2 regions of the Allobosea sp. OAE752 genome follow, and region 2 is predicted to be linked to the other one. Evidence: predicted binding sites of a transcription regulator. Region 2 holds the regulator's gene; the other holds the start of a gene.
The links. Region 2 encodes PhoB, which activates phosphate uptake and scavenging genes when phosphate is short. Its sites were predicted from a motif close to TGTCATNNANCTGTCAT; they were not measured.
Positions count from the first base shown of each region.

Region 1: a site for PhoB is predicted at 5,778-5,794, ahead of ppk2 (polyphosphate kinase 2). Genes of this name have one in related genera too.

Region 1 covers NZ_JBNPXO010000007.1:168,585-177,555, reverse strand. The annotation lists gene GGC47_RS19075 (branched-chain amino acid ABC transporter permease) at 1-892, shown strand, start outside; gene GGC47_RS19070 (branched-chain amino acid ABC transporter permease) at 889-1,878, shown strand; gene GGC47_RS19065 (ABC transporter ATP-binding protein) at 1,871-2,620, shown strand; gene GGC47_RS19060 (ABC transporter ATP-binding protein) at 2,623-3,321, shown strand; gene GGC47_RS19055 (cupin domain-containing protein) at 3,382-3,840, shown strand; gene GGC47_RS19050 (PilZ domain-containing protein) at 4,003-4,356, shown strand; gene GGC47_RS19045 (flavin-dependent oxidoreductase) at 4,357-5,604, opposite strand; gene ppk2 (polyphosphate kinase 2) at 5,910-6,815, shown strand; gene GGC47_RS19035 (amidohydrolase family protein) at 6,997-8,430, opposite strand; gene GGC47_RS19030 (ABC transporter substrate-binding protein) at 8,622-8,971, opposite strand, start outside.
Region 2 covers NZ_JBNPXO010000003.1:165,068-174,038, forward strand. The annotation lists gene GGC47_RS09945 (ABC transporter substrate-binding protein) at 1-352, opposite strand, end outside; gene GGC47_RS09950 (amino acid ABC transporter ATP-binding protein) at 452-1,246, opposite strand; gene GGC47_RS09955 (amino acid ABC transporter permease) at 1,243-2,142, opposite strand; gene GGC47_RS09960 (LysR substrate-binding domain-containing protein) at 2,345-3,256, shown strand; gene GGC47_RS09965 (SpoIIAA family protein) at 3,313-3,699, shown strand; gene phoB (phosphate regulon transcriptional regulator PhoB) at 3,752-4,450, opposite strand; gene phoU (phosphate signaling complex protein PhoU) at 4,463-5,182, opposite strand; gene pstB (phosphate ABC transporter ATP-binding protein PstB) at 5,205-6,011, opposite strand; gene pstA (phosphate ABC transporter permease PstA) at 6,051-6,932, opposite strand; gene pstC (phosphate ABC transporter permease subunit PstC) at 6,951-7,922, opposite strand; gene pstS (phosphate ABC transporter substrate-binding protein PstS) at 8,096-8,971, opposite strand, start outside.

The DNA of each region.
Region 1 (8,971 bases), on a different contig from region 2:
CGGGCTCCAGTTCGGCATCCTGCTGTTCCTGGTCGCGGCCGGGCTGACGCTGGTCTTCGGCGTGATGGACTTCATCAACCTCGCCCATGGCGTCCAGTACATGCTCGGCGCCTATCTCGCCGTGACCTTCGTCGGCCTGACCGGCTCCTTCATGCTCGGACTCGCGCTTGCGCTCGCCGCCGCGCTGCTGCTGGGTCTGGTGCTGGAATTCCTCGTCTTCCGCCATCTCTACGAACGCGACCATCTCGACCAGGTGCTGGCGACCTTCGGCCTGATCCTGCTGTTCAACCAGGCGGTGAAGATGATCTGGGGCGCGGCGCCGCTTTCCGTGCCGGTGCCCGAATTCCTGTCGGGCAATGTCCGGCTGATGGACGGCATCCTCTATCCCGTCTACCGCTTCGCGCTGATCGGAGCAGGCCTGGGCGTCGGCGCGCTGCTCTGGTTCGTCGTCGAGAAGACGCGCACCGGCATGCTGCTCCGGGCCGGCGCCTCCAACGCGCCGATGGTCTCGGCGCTCGGCATCGATATCCGCAAGCTGTTCATGATCGTCTTCGCCTTCGGCACCATGCTCGCGGGCTTCGCCGGGGCGATGGCGGCGCCGATCCTCTCGGTCGAGCCCGGCATGGGCGACACGGTGCTGATCCTGGCCTTCGTCGTCATCGTCGTCGGCGGCATCGGCTCGATCCGCGGCGCCTTTGTCGGCGCGCTGATCGTCGGGCTCGTCGACACGCTCGGCCGCTCCTTCATGAACGACCTGCTGCGGCTGTTCATGGCGCCCGCCTCGGCCCGCGCAACGGGAGCCGCCCTCTCCTCCATGCTGATCTATCTCGTCATGGCGGCGGTGCTGTTCGTGCGGCCCGAGGGGCTGCTGCCGGCCAAGGGGCGCTCGTGAGCGCGGTCACGACATCCGCGGCCATCGGGCGCCCGGCGCTGCCCGCTGCCCGCCGGCTCGCGCCGCTCGTCATCCTCGGCCTGCTCGCGCTGCTGCCGCTGGCGACTGCGCTCGGCCTGCCCGCGCATTGGCTGACATTGGTGACGCGGGCGATGATCTTCGCCATCGCGGCGCTCTCGCTCGACCTCATCCTCGGCGTCGGCGGCCTCGTCTCCTTCGGCCATGCCGCCTTCATCGGGATCGGGGCCTATGGCGCCGGCATCCTGATCACCGAGGGCCAGACCGAGCTCCTGATCGCGCTGCCGGCCATCCTGCTCGTCTGTGCCGCCTTCGCGGCGGTGACCGGCTACGTCTCGCTGCGCACGCGCGGCGTCGCCTTCATCATGATCACGCTCGCCTTCGGGCAGATGGCCTTCTATTTCGCGCAGGCGCTCTCCGCCTATGGCGGCGATGACGGGCTGACGCTCTACGAGAAGAGCACGCTGCTGGGCCGGGAAATCTTCGCCAACCGTACCGGCTTCTACTACATCGCGCTCGGCACGCTGGCCTTCTGCTACTGGCTGGCGCGGCGGCTGGTGGCCTCGCGCTTCGGCCGCGTGCTGCGGGCCGCGCGCGAGAACGCCGTGCGCGTCACCGTCACCGGCTACGATGTCGACCATGTCCGGCTCGGCGCCTATGTGATCAGCGGCATGATGGCGGGGCTGTCCGGCTTCCTGCTCGCCAACCAGACCGATTTCGTCAGCCCTGCCTTCATGTCCTGGCAGCGCTCGGGCGAATTGATCTTCATGGTCGTGCTCGGCGGCGTCGGCTCTCTCCACGGAGCCATCGTCGGGGCGCTGGCCTTCCTGATCGCCGAGGATGTGCTTTCGGCGTGGACCCAGAACTGGAAGGCGATCTTCGGGCCGCTGATCGTGCTCTTCGTGCTGTTCACCCGGGGCGGCATCGCCGGCCTCATGACCAAGCTCAGAGGGCGCCGCGATGGCTGAGCCGGCGCTCGCACTGAAGGGGCTCGCCAAATCCTTCGGCGCGCTCAAGGTCACCGACGGGGTCGACCTGTCGATCGCGCCGGGCGAGCTTCACGCTCTGATCGGCCCCAATGGCGCGGGCAAGACGACGCTGGTGCACCAGATCTCCGGAACGCTGCGGCCGGATTCCGGCGCGATCCTGTTCGGAGGCACGGACATCACCCATCTGCCGCCGCAGAAGCGGGCGCGAGCGGGACTCGCCCGCACCTTCCAGATCACCTCGACCATCGCCTCGCTTTCGGCGCTGGAGAATGTCGCGCTCGGCGTGCAGGCGCATAGCGCTCACCCGCTCTCCCTCTTCCGCGACGCGGCGCGCGACGAGGCGCTCAATGCGCCCGCCTGGGAGGCGCTGGAGGCGGTCGGCCTGACCGAGCGCGCCCATGCTCCCGCCGGCAGCCTCTCGCATGGCGAGAAGCGCGCGCTGGAGATCGCGATGGCGCTGACCCTCAAGCCAAAGCTCATCCTGCTCGACGAGCCCCTGGCCGGCGTCGGGCATGAGGAGGGCGAACGATTGATCGCGCTTTTGAAGAGCCTTAAGGGCCGCTTCGCCATGCTGCTGGTCGAGCACGATATGAGCGCCGTCTTCGCGCTCGCCGACCGCGTCACGGTGCTGGTCTATGGTGGCGTCATCGCCTCGGGCGAGCCGGCGACAGTGCGGGCCGATCCGGCCGTGCGGCAGGCCTATCTCGGCGAGGAGGTCTAGCGATGCTCCACGTCGAAGGGCTCGATGCCGGCTATGGCGAGGCGCAGATCCTGTTCGGGGTCGATCTCTCCGTCGGCGAGGGCGAGGTGGTGACTCTGCTCGGCCGCAACGGCATGGGCAAGACCACGACGGTGCGCGCCATCATGGGCCTCTTGCCGGCCAAGGCCGGACGCATCGCCTTCGGCGGCCGCGACCTGACCGGCGCCCCGCCCTTCCGCGTCGCTCAGGCCGGCATCGGCCTGGTGCCGGAAGGCCGGCAGATCTTTCCAACGCTTTCGGTCGAGGAGAATCTGATTGCGACCGCAGCAGATCGTTCCGGCAAGAAGCGCTGGGACTTGGAGCGGATCTATGCCTTCTTCCCGCGTCTCAGGGAAAGGCGAGAGAATCGCGGCAACCAGCTCTCCGGCGGCGAGCAGCAGATGCTGGCGATCGGCCGGGCGCTGATGACCAATCCCAAGCTGATCATCCTCGACGAGGCGACAGAGGGGCTCGCGCCCCTGATCCGCGAGGAGATCTGGAACTGCCTGACGGCTTTGAAGGCGGAAGGCGAATCCATTCTCGTCATCGACAAGAACGTCGATGCGCTGGTCCGGATCGCCGACCGCCATGTCGTGCTGGAGAAGGGGCGCGTCGTCTGGCGCGGCACCAGCGCCGAACTGCGCAGCGACAGCGCCGTGAAGGACCGCTTCCTGCATTTTTAGCAGCAGCGACCGCCAACCGCCGCCCGGTCCGCTGGCCGGCTTGATGAGGAGAGCAAGATCATGAAGCCGCTGACTGCCGGCGTGACACGCGCCAATGAAGGCCTGGACGCGATTTCCTGGAACATCCTCGGCCAGACCTATGTACCGAAGACGCTGTCGCAGGACAGCTTCTCCTGGCACGCGACCTTCCCGCCGGGCACCTTCGTGCCGCCGCATATCCACACGACGCAGGACGAGTTCGTCTACATGCTGGAGGGAAGGCTCGATCTCGTGCTCGACGGGCAGGAGAGCTTCGCCACCGCCGGAGACCTGATCCGCCTGCCCCGCAATGTGCCGCATGGCCTGTTCAACAAGAGCGACGCGACGGTGAAGTGCCTGTTCTGGGTTTCGCCGACCGGCCGGCTCTACGATCTGTTCTGGGGCATCCATTCCATGGCGGAGCAGAAGCCGGCGGATGTCGTCGCGCTCTCGGCCAAGCACGAGGTCGATTTCCTGCCGCCGCCGCCCGAAGGCGCCTGAGCCGGCACATTCCCGTGAAAAGCATCGCCTCGCCGGCCGATCGCCCCCTGGCCGGCGATGGCCCGTTAAGGATAATCAATCGTTAAGCGTGAGCGCGCGGATCTGATCTGCTTAACTGCCCCTGCAACCTTGGGTCGTTGTCTTTCGGGGAACGCAACAGCGATGGATACCGAACGTCGTCGCGCGCCGCGCCAGCGCACGCTGCTCGGCGGGATCGTGGCCTTCAACGGCCGGCGCTCGACACTCGATTGCACGATCCGGAACCTGTCCGGCAGCGGCGCGCTGATGGCCGTGCCGGATGCCGTTGCGCTGCCGCCGTCCTTCGAGCTCGAAATCCCTTCGCGGCAGCGTCAGTATTCGGCACGCACGGTCTGGCGCAGCGGCGAGCGGATCGGCATCGTCTTCACCGATCCGGCCGAGGCCGTGCCGCTCGACCTGATGCGCCGGCTCAAGGCTTGCGAAACGGCGAATGCCAGTCTGAAGACCCGCATCCGCCAGCTGACCGAGGCCGGTTGATCAACCCTTGCGGGTTGCCAGTTGCTCGGCCGAGAAGCCGGCCTTGCCGGCATAGGACTTCACGATCTGCTCGCGCCTCGCGTAGCTCAGCACACGCTCGACATCGTCGAAACCGTTCGGAGCCAGCGCCTCGACCGCGTCGATCACCCGCTCCGGCCCGCCGACCCGGTTCATCGCCACCACCTCCGCCGTCGCCGGCAAGCGCTCAGCCTCATAGGCCGCGAGTGCCTGGCGCGGATGCTCGGCCCTGGCCAGCCGGTCGGCGAGGCAGCGCGCATCGAGGATCGCCTGCGAAGCGCCGTTCGAGCCGACCGGATACATCGGATGGGCGGCATCGCCGAGCAGCGTGACGCGGCCATGGGTCCAGCGCGGCAGCGGGTCGCGGTCGCACATCGGGTACTCCCAGAAGGTCGCAGTCGCCCGGATCAGGCCGAGGATGTCGAAGCCCGGCACGCTGAAACGGCGCGCGAAGGGCAGCACGTCCTCGAGGCGGCCCGACTTCGACCAGGCCTCCTTCGGCGGCGGCCGCTCGGGATCGCCATTGCGGATGTTGACGACCCAGTTGGTCAATCGCGTCTGTGGCGTCGCCCCCTTGCCGATCGGGTAGAGCACAAGCTTGCCGGCCATGCCGCCGGCGATGATCATGCTCTCGCCGTCGAGGAAGATCGGCCAGTCGCAGGCGCCGCGCCACATCTGCACGCCCTGCCAGCACGGCGGCCCCTGGTTCGGGAAGTAGAAAGCCCTGACCGCCGAATGGATGCCGTCGGCGCCCACCAGGATGTCGCCGCGCGCCGTCTCGCCAGCCTCACCGAAGCGGGCATCGCTGAAATGCGCGGTGACACCGCCCTCATCCTGCAGGAAGCCAAGCAGGCGCCGGCCGGTGCGGATCGCATCCTCGCCAAGCCGCTCGGCGACCGCGTCGCGGATGAGGCGCTGAAGCCTCCCGCGATGGATCGAGAATTGCGGCACCGGCGCGCCGGCATGCAGGCCGCGCGGCTCGCGCCAGACCGCCTGTCCGAAGCGGTTCATATAGATGAGTTCGCGCGTGCGAATCCCGGCCTCGTCGAGCGCCGGCAGCAGGCCGAGCTCGGTGAGCTCGCGGATCGCGTGCGGCAGCGTGTTGATCCCGACACCGACCTCGCGGATTTCCCCCGCCTGTTCGTAGACAGTCGCGCCGATGCCCCGTGCATGCAGCATCAGCGCCAAGGTTAACCCGCCGATGCCGCCGCCAACGATGATAACCCGCATGCACCGTTCCCTGATGTGCCCATTGTCCTGGGTCTGATATTTTAAGTTTGAAATATCTCTTTTCGATTTGTCAATTGCCGCCGGGCGCGGCGTTTCCGATCCACAGCCGCAATCGGCATCGACCGAAATCGGACAGCGAAGACGGAACAACGCCCCGGCGCTCCGACGTTGTTTTTCATCGAATTGTCACGTCGGCCACAGATAAAGCCGATGTTGGCTGGACGATGGCTCGGACTGTGTCCCGGCGGCTGTCGGTCGAACCGCGCGCCGTCTTCTTTCAACCCGTCACGCATAGAGTTGACAGCATGTCTCCCGACAATCTGGACCGCATCAAGGACGAGATTCTCGACAGCTTCGACGAGGAGCTGGAATTGCAGCTCGAAGATGACCGCCTCGACGAGCTCGTTGCGGAAGGGCTGGAAGGCTCGGGCGGCAATACGCTCGACCGCAAGGTCTATTTCCGTGAGCTCTTCCGCCTGCAGCACGAGCTCGTGCGCCTGCAGGATTGGATCCAGTACAAGAAGCTCAAGGTCGTCGTGCTGTTCGAAGGGCGCGACTCCGCCGGCAAGGGCGGCGCGATCAAGCGCGTGACGCAGCGTCTCAACCCGCGCATCTGCCGCGTCGTCGCCCTGCCCGCCCCGACCGAGCGCGAGCGCAACCAGTGGTATTTCCAGCGCTATGTTCCGCATCTGCCGAGCGCCGGCGAAATGGTGCTGTTCGACCGCTCCTGGTACAACCGCGCCGGCGTCGAGCGGGTGATGGGCTTCTGCACCCCCGAGGAGCTGGAGGAGTTCTTCCGCTCGGTTCCGGATTTCGAGCACATGCTCGTGCGCTCCGGCATCATCCTGATCAAGTACTGGTTCTCGATCACCGACGAGGAGCAGGAATTCCGCTTCCGCATGCGCATCGAGGATCCGTTGAAGCAGTGGAAGCTCTCGCCGATGGATCTGGAGAGCCGCGTCCACTGGGAGGACTACACCCGCGCCAAGGAAGAGATGCTGGAGCGGACCCATACGGAGCATGCGCCGTGGTCGGTCGTGCAGGCGGTCGACAAGAAGCGCGCCCGCCTCAACATGATCTCGCATCTGCTCGGCCAGATTCCCTATGAGAACGTGCCGAAGCCCGAGATCGTGCTGCCCGCGCGCGTGCGCAATCCGGATTATCTGCGCCATCCGGTGCCGCCGGAAATGTATGTGCCCGAGGTTTTTTGAGGAAGCGCGCCGGCTGCGCACCGACTAGCCCGGTACGCGAACCGTCATGGCGAGGAGCAAAGCGACGAAGCAATCCAGGGCAGCCAGGTGAAACCTCTCACTCGGTCCTGCTGGATTGCTTCGCTCCGCTCGCAATGACGGGCGTGTAAGCTCGCGACGCCCTTACTCGCTGAGAACCGCCTCAGCCCTTCGGGAAGGTCAGCGGCGAATAGTCGGTGACGGGGCGCTTGGCCCAATCATATTCCGGCGCGGCGGCCTCGGTGCGCTTCTGCGCCTCGTGCAGGCGGCGGGCGGCATCGGGGTAGTCCATCGTCAGCACCGTGCCGTCGGCCACGACCAGCCGACCATCGACATAGACGCGGTCGACGGCACGCTCAGCGGCCGCATAGACCATGCTGCGCACGGGGTCGCGGCGCGGCTGCATCATCGGATGGGCGAGATCGACCATGACGAGGTCCGCCTTGCAGCCGGCTTCCAGCCGCCCGATGTCGTCGCGGCCGAGCGCGGCGGCGCCGGCCGTGGTCGCAGCTTCGAAGATATCGGTTGTGGTGAGCGTGCGCGGGCTCTCCGCCATCAGCCGGGCGACATAGCCGGCATGGCGCATCTCCTCGAGCATGTTGTGCGGATAGGTGTCGGTGCCGAGCCCGATGCGGACGCCGGCCCGGCGGTAGCGCCCGAAATCGTCGAGCGCGATGCCACGGCGCATGAAGACCGTGGGGCAATGGGCGACGGTCGTGCCGGTCTCGGCGAGCAGTGCGAGGTCGCGCCGGCTGTGCCAGGCGACGCGCGGATAGTCGTCAAGGAAGATGGCGTGGCCGACGATGCTGGTATCGCCGAGCACGCCGAGCTTCTCGAGCCACTGGATCGGCGAGACGCCGTGGCGGCGGGTGATCTCGTGGAACTCCACCGTCGATTGCGCGGCATGGATCTGCCAGCGCAGCCCGCGGCGCCCGGCTTCGGCATGGCTTTCCTTGATCAGCCCCTCGCTGCAAGTGTCGATCTGGGCGGGGCAGACCATGCCGAAGAGCCGGCCGGAGGGATGGTTCTGCGCCTGCTCGATCACGTCGAGGGCCTGGGCCATGGCTGCCTGCCCGGCCTTCTCGTCCCATTCGTATTCGACGACATGGCCGTTCCTGGTGAACCAGCGGGCCGAGCGGAACATCGGCGACAGGCAGACGCGCAGGCCGCTATTGGCCGCGAGGTCGAGCCAGCCGGGATGGGCGACCGACAGGTCCGCGACCGTGGTGACGCCCGACAGCAGCAATTCCGAATAGGCAACCTCGACGCAGGCCGGCACCGCCTCGGCATCCGGCCGCAGGATCGGCATGAACTCGTAGAGCGAGGAGTTGTAGAGGGCGGGCGAGCCGAGCTCGTCGAGGAAGCCCTTGTTGAGCGGCTCGCTCGACGGGTGCGAATGGATGTTGACGAGGCCCGGCATGACCATACGCCCGCGCCCATCGACGGTTTCGTCGGCCTGCCCCTCATAGCGCTTGCCGACGAAGCTGATCGCGCCATCCGCGAAGGCGACATCGGCATCGTGCAGATAGACGTGGCGGGACGCTTCCGCATCCCAGGCGACAACGATGTCGGCGTTCTTGATGACCGTGATCGTCATGGTGTTCTCCTCCGCTCCCAAAGGCATGGCGCAGGCTGGTTTTACGGAACGGCGCCGTCATTCCGGACAAGCCGCGACAGCGGCGCCGATCCGGAATCCATCGTCAAGCGCAGCGCCCTTCGATGGATTCCGGGTCAAGCCCGGAATGACGGCTCGTTTCCGCGGAGAATCAGCCTGCGCTCGAAAAAAACTCAGCGCTTCAGCTTGATGTCGAGGCCCTTGTAGAGCCCGGCACCGTAGATGCCGTGGGCGCGGACGCCCTCGACCCGGTCACCCGCCACGACCCAGAGCGGCTGCGAGGCCAGCGGCACCCAGACATTGGCGTCGGTGAGCTGCATCTGGACGGCGCCGATCGCCTCCTTGCGCTTGGCCGGATCGACGGCGGTCGCGGCTGCCTTGAGCAGCTCGTCCGTCTTCGGGTCCTTCCAGTTCATGCGGTTCGGCGTCGGCACCTGCCGGCTGGCGAAGTAGAGGTTCAGCGCCTCCGTCGCCGTGACATATGGGTAGGACATGTAGAAGGCGTCGAACTCCTGCGTCGCCA
Region 2 (8,971 bases):
CGGATTCGAGATAATCGACGAAGTCGACCTGCTCGCGCCGGGCCGGCAGATCGCTCATGCCGGCCAGCGCCATGTCGACGCGGCCGGTCTGGATCGAGGGCAGCATCTGGGCGAAGGCCGTTTCCTGCCATTCGACCTTGAGGCCGAGTTCCTTGGCGATGGCCTCGCCCAGCTCGATGTCGAAGCCGATGAGCTGGTTGGTCGCCGGGTCCTTCGAGGTGATCGGCGGATAGTTCGGCTGGGTCCCGATCACGAGCTTGCCGGCGGTCTTGATCCGGTCCGGCACGGTCTGCGCCTGAGCGGCCAGCGTGGTCGCGGCGAGCAGCGCCGCCGTCAGTGTCAAACGAAGCATGTGGTCTCTCCCTCTTATGAACTCAAAGCATTGCGCGAAGAAACGGGAACCGGTTTTTCGCTGAAGCCATGCGCAAAACGACAAGAATCCCGCCGGTCGTCACTTCAGGACGGCTGCGATGAAATCCCGGGTGCGGACCTGGGTCGGTGCGACCAGGACCGTGTCGGGCGTGCCGCGCTCGACGATCTCGCCCTTGTCCATGAAGACGACGTCGTTCGCCACCTCTCGCGCGAAGCCGAGCTCATGGGTGACGACGATCATCGTCATGCCGCTGGCGGCGAGGTCGCGCATCACGTTCAGCACCTCGCCGACGAGCTCGGGATCGAGCGCCGAGGTCGGCTCGTCGAACAGCATCAGCTTGGGCTTCATCGCCAGCGCCCTGGCGATGGCGATGCGCTGCTGCTGCCCGCCCGAGAGCTCGCTCGGATAGGCGTCGCGCTTCTCGGCGAGGCCGACACGCTCCAGCAGCGCCATGGCATCCGCGACGATCTCCTTGCGCGGCCGCTTCAGCACCGTGAGCGGCCCCTCGATGATGTTCTGCAGCGCCGTCATGTGGTTGAACAGGTTGAAGCGCTGGAACACCATGCCGGTGACGAGGCGCTGGCGCGCGATCTCCGGGTCGGTCAGCTCGTGCAGCTCGTCGCCGACGCGGCGATAGCCGATCAGTTCGCCATCGACGCGGATCGCGCCCTGGTCGATCTTCTCGAGCTGGTTGATGCAGCGCAGCAGCGTGGACTTGCCCGAGCCAGACGGCCCGATGATGCACTGGACCATGCCGGGCTCGACCGAGAGCGAGACGTCGTTCAGCGCCTTCAGATCGCCGAAGAACTTGCTGACATTGGCGACGGTGACGATGGCGGTATCCGCATCCGCCTGGTTCTGCGCCGCGCTCATGCCGGCTCCTCCTCGATCTTGACGGTGCGTTTCGCCCGCCTCTCGCCGCGTCCCTTCGAGAAATGGCGCTCGAGGAAATACTGCCCGATCTGCAGCAGCGTCACCACGAGCAGATACCAGCCGGCGGCGACGATCAGCAATTCGATGACGCGGGCATTGGCGAAATAGATCGTCTGGGCGTTGCGCAGGATCTCGGCATACTGGATCACGCTCGCCACCGAGGTCAGCTTCACCATGCTGATCACCTCGTTGCCGACCGGCGGAATGATGACGCGCATCGCCTGCGGCAGCACGATGCGACGCAGCGCCGTCAGCCGCGTCATGCCGATCGCCTTGGCGGCTTCGGTCTGCCCGGTATCGACGGAGAGGATGCCGCCGCGCACCACCTCGGCGGTATAGGCGCCCTGGTTCATGCCGAGCCCGAGCAGCGTCGCCATGAACGGACCGATGATGTCGATGGTGCGCCAGGAGAACAGCCCGGGAATGCCGATGGTCGGGAAGACCAGCGCCAGGTTGAACCAGATCAGGAGCTGCAGCAGCAGCGGCGTGCCGCGGAAGAACCAGATGTAGAACAGCGCGACGCTGCGCAGCACCGGGTTCGGCGACATATACATGATCGCGAAGACGACCCCGAGCACGATGCCCAGCGTCATTGCGCAGACCGTCATGATCAGCGTGTTGCCGAGACCGGAGAGGATCGCGGGCGCGGTGAAGAACTGCCCGACCACCGGCCAGGCGATGTCGCCCTTGACGAAGGCGGCGACGATCCAGGCGAGGACAGCGATGATGAGCGCCGCCGCGACCCAACGCCCATAGAAACGACGCGGCACGATCCTGAGTCGCGCGATCGCGGCCAGATCGCGGCTGGCGACCGGCGAGGTGACGGCATGGCTCATCGACGGCGCTCCCGGACAGGCTTGCCGGCGGCTCTCGAAAGCGCCATCGACCGCGATGCCGTTGGTCCGCGGAAACCACCGCAGCACGGGCAGATTGTCAAATTCATGCGAGCCCCTCCTCCCCAAGCGTAAGAATGACCTCTTGACCCGGCAGCCAGCAAACGAAACGATCTCCGGTAGCCTAGTCCAAAACGGAATACCCATGGCCTTGCGGCCCCCGCCCTCCTCCACCGCCATGCGCGCCTTCGTCACCGTCGCGCGACTGGGCTCGACCGCCCGCGCCGCAGGCGTCGTCAACCTGACGCAGAGCGCGGTCTCCAAGCAGATCCTGTCGCTCGAGCACCATCTCGGCACCGTGCTGTTCGAGCGCAATCCGGTCGGCCTCAAGCTCACCGAGGCCGGCGCAATCTACCTGCCCTATGCCGAGGCCGCCCTGGAGCAGATGGAACGCGGTGCGATGCGCCTGGCCGAGCGCGTCGCCATCGCCCGGCCGATCCGGTTGCACATGGTCGCCATCGCCGGCGAGCGCTGGCTGATGGAGCGCTTCCCCGTCTTCGCCGAGGCCCATCCCGGCGTCGATGTCCAGTTCACCAACTATGTCAGCGAAAACGAGACGGAAGAGCCCGACATCGAGATCAACCACGGCACCCCGCCCTGGCCCGGCAAGGAGGCGCATTATCTGTTCGGCCGCGATGTCGCCCTCGTCGCCGCGCCCGAATTGCTGGAGCGCATGGGCGGTTTCCGCCGCGCCGCCGACATCCAGAAGATGACGCTGCTGCAGCATTACCAGATGCCGGCCTTCTGGGCCGAGTTCACCGAGGCGCATGGCCTGCGCGGCGCGGTGCCGGCCCATACCGTCCGATACGGCTATTACTCCGTCATCATCCGCGCCGCGGTCGCGGGGCTCGGCGTCGCGCTGGCGCCACGCTGCTATGTCGCCGAGGAACTGGCTTCGGGCGCATTGGTCAACCCGCTCGATATCGGCTTCACCAGCGTCACCGGCTGCTGGCTGACCCGCCGCCTGGACCAGCCCTCGCGCCCCGGCCTCGACGCCTTCATCGCCTGGCTGAGGACGGAGGCCGCGGCTTTCGACGCGGCGACGCGAGCAGCCTGAGCGCCCGCAACCTCCCGGCCGGCCATGCGTTGACATCGGCACAGGAGGAGGCCGCCATGATCACCATTCTTCCGGCTCCCGACCATGTTCTCGCCATCGCGTTCAGCGGCACCATCGAGCCGGCCGATATCGAGCGCGTCGCCGCCGATGTCGAAGACCGGCTGAGCCGGCACGAGAAGGTCGCGATCCTCGCCGATATCACCGCCTTCGACGACATGACCTTCGCCGCCGCCTGGAAGGACGCGCGCTACAGCTTCGGCAAGCTCTGGGAACTCAGGCGCTTCCCCAAGGAGGCGATCATCGTCGAGAAGGGCTGGCTCGATCGCGTCGCGCGGCTCTTCGCCCCGGTGGTCCCCTTCGTCGAGATCCGCACCTTCCCGCCGGCCGAGCGCGAAGCCGCGCTGGCCTGGGCCGCCGATATCGAGGGCGGCCCCGACACCTGAAGCACGGGCGCTGCGAGCCGGGGCTCGGCTCGCGTGTCAGCTCCGGCGGCGGTCAGCTTCTGGCGAACGTCTCGTCGAAGGCATAGCCCGCGCCGCGCACGGTCCGGAGCGGGTCCTTGGCGTCGGCAGGCGTGATCGCCTTGCGCAGGCGGCCGACATGCACGTCGACGGTGCGCTCGTCGATATAGACGTCCCGGCCCCAGACGGCGTCGAGGAGCTGGGCGCGGGAATAGACGCGGCCCGGTGCCTGCATCAGGAACTCGAGCAGGCGGAACTCGGTCGGCCCCAGATGCAGCTCGCTGCCGGCGCGGCGGACGCGCCGGGTGGTGCGGTCGAGCTCAAGGTCGCCCGCCTGCAGAAGACCGGCGACATGGCCGGGCTTCGCCCGGCGCAGCAGCGCCTGGATGCGCGCCGTCAGCTCCGGCAGGGAGAACGGCTTCACGACATAGTCGTCGGCGCCGGTCGCGAGCCCGCGCACCCGCTCGGTCTCCTCGCCGCGCGCCGTCAACATGATGATCGGCACCCGCTCGGTGTCGCGCCGCGAGCGCAGCCGGCGGCAGAGCTCGATGCCGGAAAGGCCCGGCAGCATCCAGTCCAGCAGCACCAGATCGGGCGTGTGGTCGCGCAGATGCAGTTCGGCGTCGTCCCCCCGCGCCACGCTGTCGACCTCGAAGCCCTCGGCTTCGAGGTTGTAGCGCAGCAGCAGGGTGAGAGGCTCTTCGTCCTCGACGATCAGGATGCGTGCCGCCATGATTCCTTAGCCTCAGCTACCCGTGATCGCCTCGACCTCGATATTGGTCGTGTCGAGCTTCGGCCGGTTCGCGTCGAGCGAGTCACCGGTGATGAGATAGTGGATCGTCTCGGCGATGTTGGTGGTGTGGTCGCCGATGCGCTCGATGTTCTTGGCGCAGAACAGGAGATGCGTGCAGAAGGTGATGTTGCGCGGATCTTCCATCATATAGGTCAGGAGCTCGCGGAACAGCGAGGTGTAGAGCGCGTCGATCTCGTCGTCGCGGCGCCAGACCTCGAGCGCCTTCTGCTCGTTGCCGGCGGCATAGGCGTCGAGCACGTCCTTGAGCTGCGCCTGAACGAGGCGGCTGATGTGCTCCAGCCCGACCACGGCGCGGTGCGGCGGCTGGAACTGCCCGGAGATGGCGACGGCGCGCTTGGCGATGTTCTTGGCGAGATCGCCGACACGCTCGACATCCGCCGCGATGCGGATGGCGGAGATCAGCTCGCGCAGATCGTTGGCCAGCGGCTGGCGCCGGGCGATGGTCAGCACCGCCTTCTCCTCGACCTCGCGCTGGAGATTGTCGAGGCGCTGATCGGCGGAGATGATCTTCTGGGCCAGCGTGGTGTCGCGGCGCACCAGCGCCACGGTCGCATCGCCGAGCATGCGCTCGGCCATCCCGCCCATTTCGGCGAGGCTGCGGCGAAGGCCTTCGAGATCGGCGTCGTAGGAGCGGACGATATGGTCGGTCATGGGGTTCCTCCTCCGTCGCCGCTCAGCCGAACCGGCCGGTGACGTAATCCTGCGTCTGCTTCTTCGCCGGGTTCATGAAGATCGTGTTGGTCGGCGCGAACTCGATGACCTCGCCGAGATACATGAAGGCCGTGTACTGCGAGATGCGCGCCGCCTGCTGCATGTTGTGCGTCACGATGGCGATGGTGAAGTCGCTCTTGAGCTGCTCCAGCAGGTCCTCGATCTTGCCGGTCGAGATCGGGTCGAGCGCCGAGGTCGGCTCGTCGAACAGGATCACTTCCGGCTTCTGCGCGATGGTGCGCGCGATGCACAGGCGCTGCTGCTGGCCGCCGGAGAGGCCCATGCCGGAGCTCTTCAGCTTGTCCTTGACCTCGTCCCAGAGCGCGGCGCGGCGCAGTGCGCCCTCGACGCGGTCGTCGAGCTCCGACTTCGGCGGCTTCTCGTAGAGGCGGATGCCGAAGGCGACGTTGTCGTAGATCGACATCGGGAACGGCGTCGGCTTCTGGAACACCATGCCGACGCGCGAGCGCAGCTCGTTCACATCGACGTCGTTGGAGATGATGTTGCGTCCGTCGAGCATGATCTCGCCGGTCGCCTTCTGCTCCGGATAGAGCGAGTAGATCCGGTTGAAGATGCGCAGCAGGGTCGACTTGCCGCAGCCCGAAGGCCCGATCAGCGCCGTGACATGGCGGTCACGGAAGTCGAGATTGATGTTCTTCAGCGCCTTGTGCTCGCCGTAGTAGAAATCGAGGTTTTTCACCGCGATCCGGACGGGAGCCTCGGCATCGAGCGACTGCGGGGAGAGTTCAAGGGTCGAAAGCATCGACATGGTCCTCAAGGTCGGGCGCGACCGGGCTGGATTCAAGTCTTATTTGCCGCCGGCGACGACGCGCCGGGCGATGATCGAGAGCAGCAGGATCGAGATCGTGATGATCAGCGAACCAGCCCAGGCGAGTTGCTGCCAGTTCTCGTAAGGGGCGGAGGCGAACTGGTAGATCGTGACCGGCAGGTTGGAAACGCCGCCGACGAGATTGGGCGAGAACCAGAAATTGTTGTTCAGCGCGGTGAAGATCAGCGGCGCCGTCTCGCCGGCGATGCGGGCGAGTGCCAGCAGGATGCCAGTGACCATGCCGGCCTTCGCCGCGCGCCAGGTCACGCTGGTGATGACGACGGAAGGCGGCGCGCCGAGCGCCGAGCCTGCCTCGCGCAGCGGGCCGGGCACGAGGCTGAGCATGTCCTCGGTGGTGCGCACGATGACCGGGATCGCGATGATGCCGAGCGCGACGCCGCCGGCCCAGCCGGAATAGCCGCGGAAGGGCTCGACCAGGATGACGTAGACGAACAGGCCGATCAGGATCGACGGCGCCGAAAGCAGGATGTCGTTGATGAAGCGGATGATGTTGGCGAGCTTGGAGCCGCGGCCGTATTCCGCCAGCCAGGTGCCGGCGAGCACGCCGATCGGCGTCGCCACCGCAATGCCCAGGAAGGTCAGCACGATCGAGCCGACGATGGCGTTGGCGAGGCCGCCGCCCTCGGAGCCCGGCCCGGGCGTGACATGGGTGAAGGTCGCGAGCGAGAGCCCGCCGATGCCCTTCACCAGCAGCATGCCGAGAATCCAGAACAGCACGAAGATGGCGCAGAAGGTGAAGCCGGTGGCGATGACCTTCATCGCGCGGTCGGCGGTGCGGCGCGACTGGCGCACGCGCCCCCAGGCGATGTGCGATGCGGCCGGTGCGGAAGAGGTGGACATGCTCATCTGACCCAGACCTCAGAATTTCTTGACCCGGGCGACCAGCAGCCGCGCGATGACGAGGACGACGAAGGTGACGAAGAACAGGATGCAGCCCAGCGCGATCAGCGAATTGAGCTGCAGGCCCATCGCCTCGTTGAACTCGTTGGCGATGCGCGAGGCTATGGTCGAGCCGGGGTCGAGGATCGAGGCCGAGAGCCGGTTGGCGTTGCCGACCACGAAGGTCACCGCCATCGTCTCGCCGAGCGCACGGCCGAGCCCGAGCATGATCGCGCCGATGATCGAGACGCCGGCCTGCGGCACCAGCACATGGCGCACGACTTCCCAGGTGGTCGCCCCAATTCCATAGGCGCTCTCGCGCAGCACCGAGGGGATCTGCTCCAGCATGTCGCGGGTGATCGAGGCGATGAAGGGCACGATCATGAAGGCGAGGATGATGCCCGCGGTGAAGATGCCGAGGCCCGAGGGCGAGCGCGAATAGAGCACCGTGCCGACGATCGGGATGCCCTCGACGATATTCGAGAGCGGGATCTGGACATAGGCCGCGAAGAGCGGCGCGAAGACGAACAGCCCCCACATGCCGTAGATGATCGAGGGTACGGCGGCGAGCAGCTCGATCGCGGTCGCGACCGGCCGCTTGAACCAGGGCGGGGCGAGCTGCGTCAGGAACACGGCGATGCCGAGCGAGAGCGGCACGCCGATGACGAGCGCGATCAGCGCCGTCGAGAGCGTGCCGACGATCGCCGGCCAGGCGCCGTACTGCTCGTTCTGCGTATCCCAGACGCTGGAGGTGATGAAGCCGAGGCCGAATTCGCGGAAGGCGGGCCAGCCGCCGACGATCATCGAGAGCATGATGCCGGCGAGCAGCACCAGCACCAGCAGCGCCGCGAGGAAGCTCGCATTGCGGAAGACGAGGTCGAAGGTCGCCTTCGGCGTCTTCCGGATCACCGGTGCCGGGGGAATGCTTTTCATGTCGGTTACGGCGGTCATTCCGCGAGGCTCCGATAATGTCGCCGAGGCTGCTCGAGCCGGTCCGGTTCGATCGGCCTCAGCCCTCATCCTGAAGAGCCTCCGGTGCCGCGACCGGCGGCTCCTCAGGATGAAGGCTGAGCGTGGTCGGGCAAGGCGGGATAACCCGCCTCGCCCTGTCGGTCAGGCTGCGATCAGAAGATCGGCTTGCCGGAGTTGTCGGTCACGCCCTTCCAGGCGGCGCGGACCTCGTCCTTGACGTTGGCCGGGAGCGGCACGTAGTCGAGATCGCTCGCCAGCTTGTCGCCGCTCTTGTAGGCCCAGTCGAAGAACTTCAGCGCGGCCTGCACGTCGGCCGGGCTTTCCGGCTTGGCATGGACCAGGATGAAGGTCGCCGAGGTGATCGGCCAGGCATCCTTGCCCTTCTGGTTGTTGAGCGAGATGCCGAAGCCCGGCTGCTCTTTCCAGTCGGCATTGGCGGCCGCGGCCTGGAAGGCCTCGATCGTCGGCATCGGGAAGTTGCCGTCGGCATTCTTCACCAGGGCGTAGGAGAGCTTGTTCTGCTTGGCATAGGCGTACTCGACATAGCCAATCGAGTTCGCGACCTGCTTCACCGAAGCGGAAACGCCCTCATTGCCCTTGCCGCCGATACCGACCGGCCACTGCACGGCGGTGTTGTTGCCGATCTTGGTCTTCCACTCGGCCGAAACCTTGGAGAGGTAGTCGGTGAAGACGAAGGTCGTGCCCGAGCCGTCCGAACGGTAGACCGGGTTGATGTTGGCGTCGGGGAGCTTCAGATCGCCGTTGAGCGCGACGATCTTCGGGTCGTTCCACTTCTTGATCTCGCCGAGATAGATCCCGGCGACGATTTCGCCCGAGAGCTTGAGCTTGCCCGGCTCGATGCCGGCGATGTTCACGGCCGGAACGACGCCGCCCATCACGGTCGGGAACTGGATCAGGCCGTCCTTGGAGAGCTCCTCGCCCTTGAGCGGGGCGTCGGTCGCACCGAAGGCGACGGTCTTCGCCTTGATCTGGCGGATGCCGCCACCCGAGCCGATCGACTGATAGTT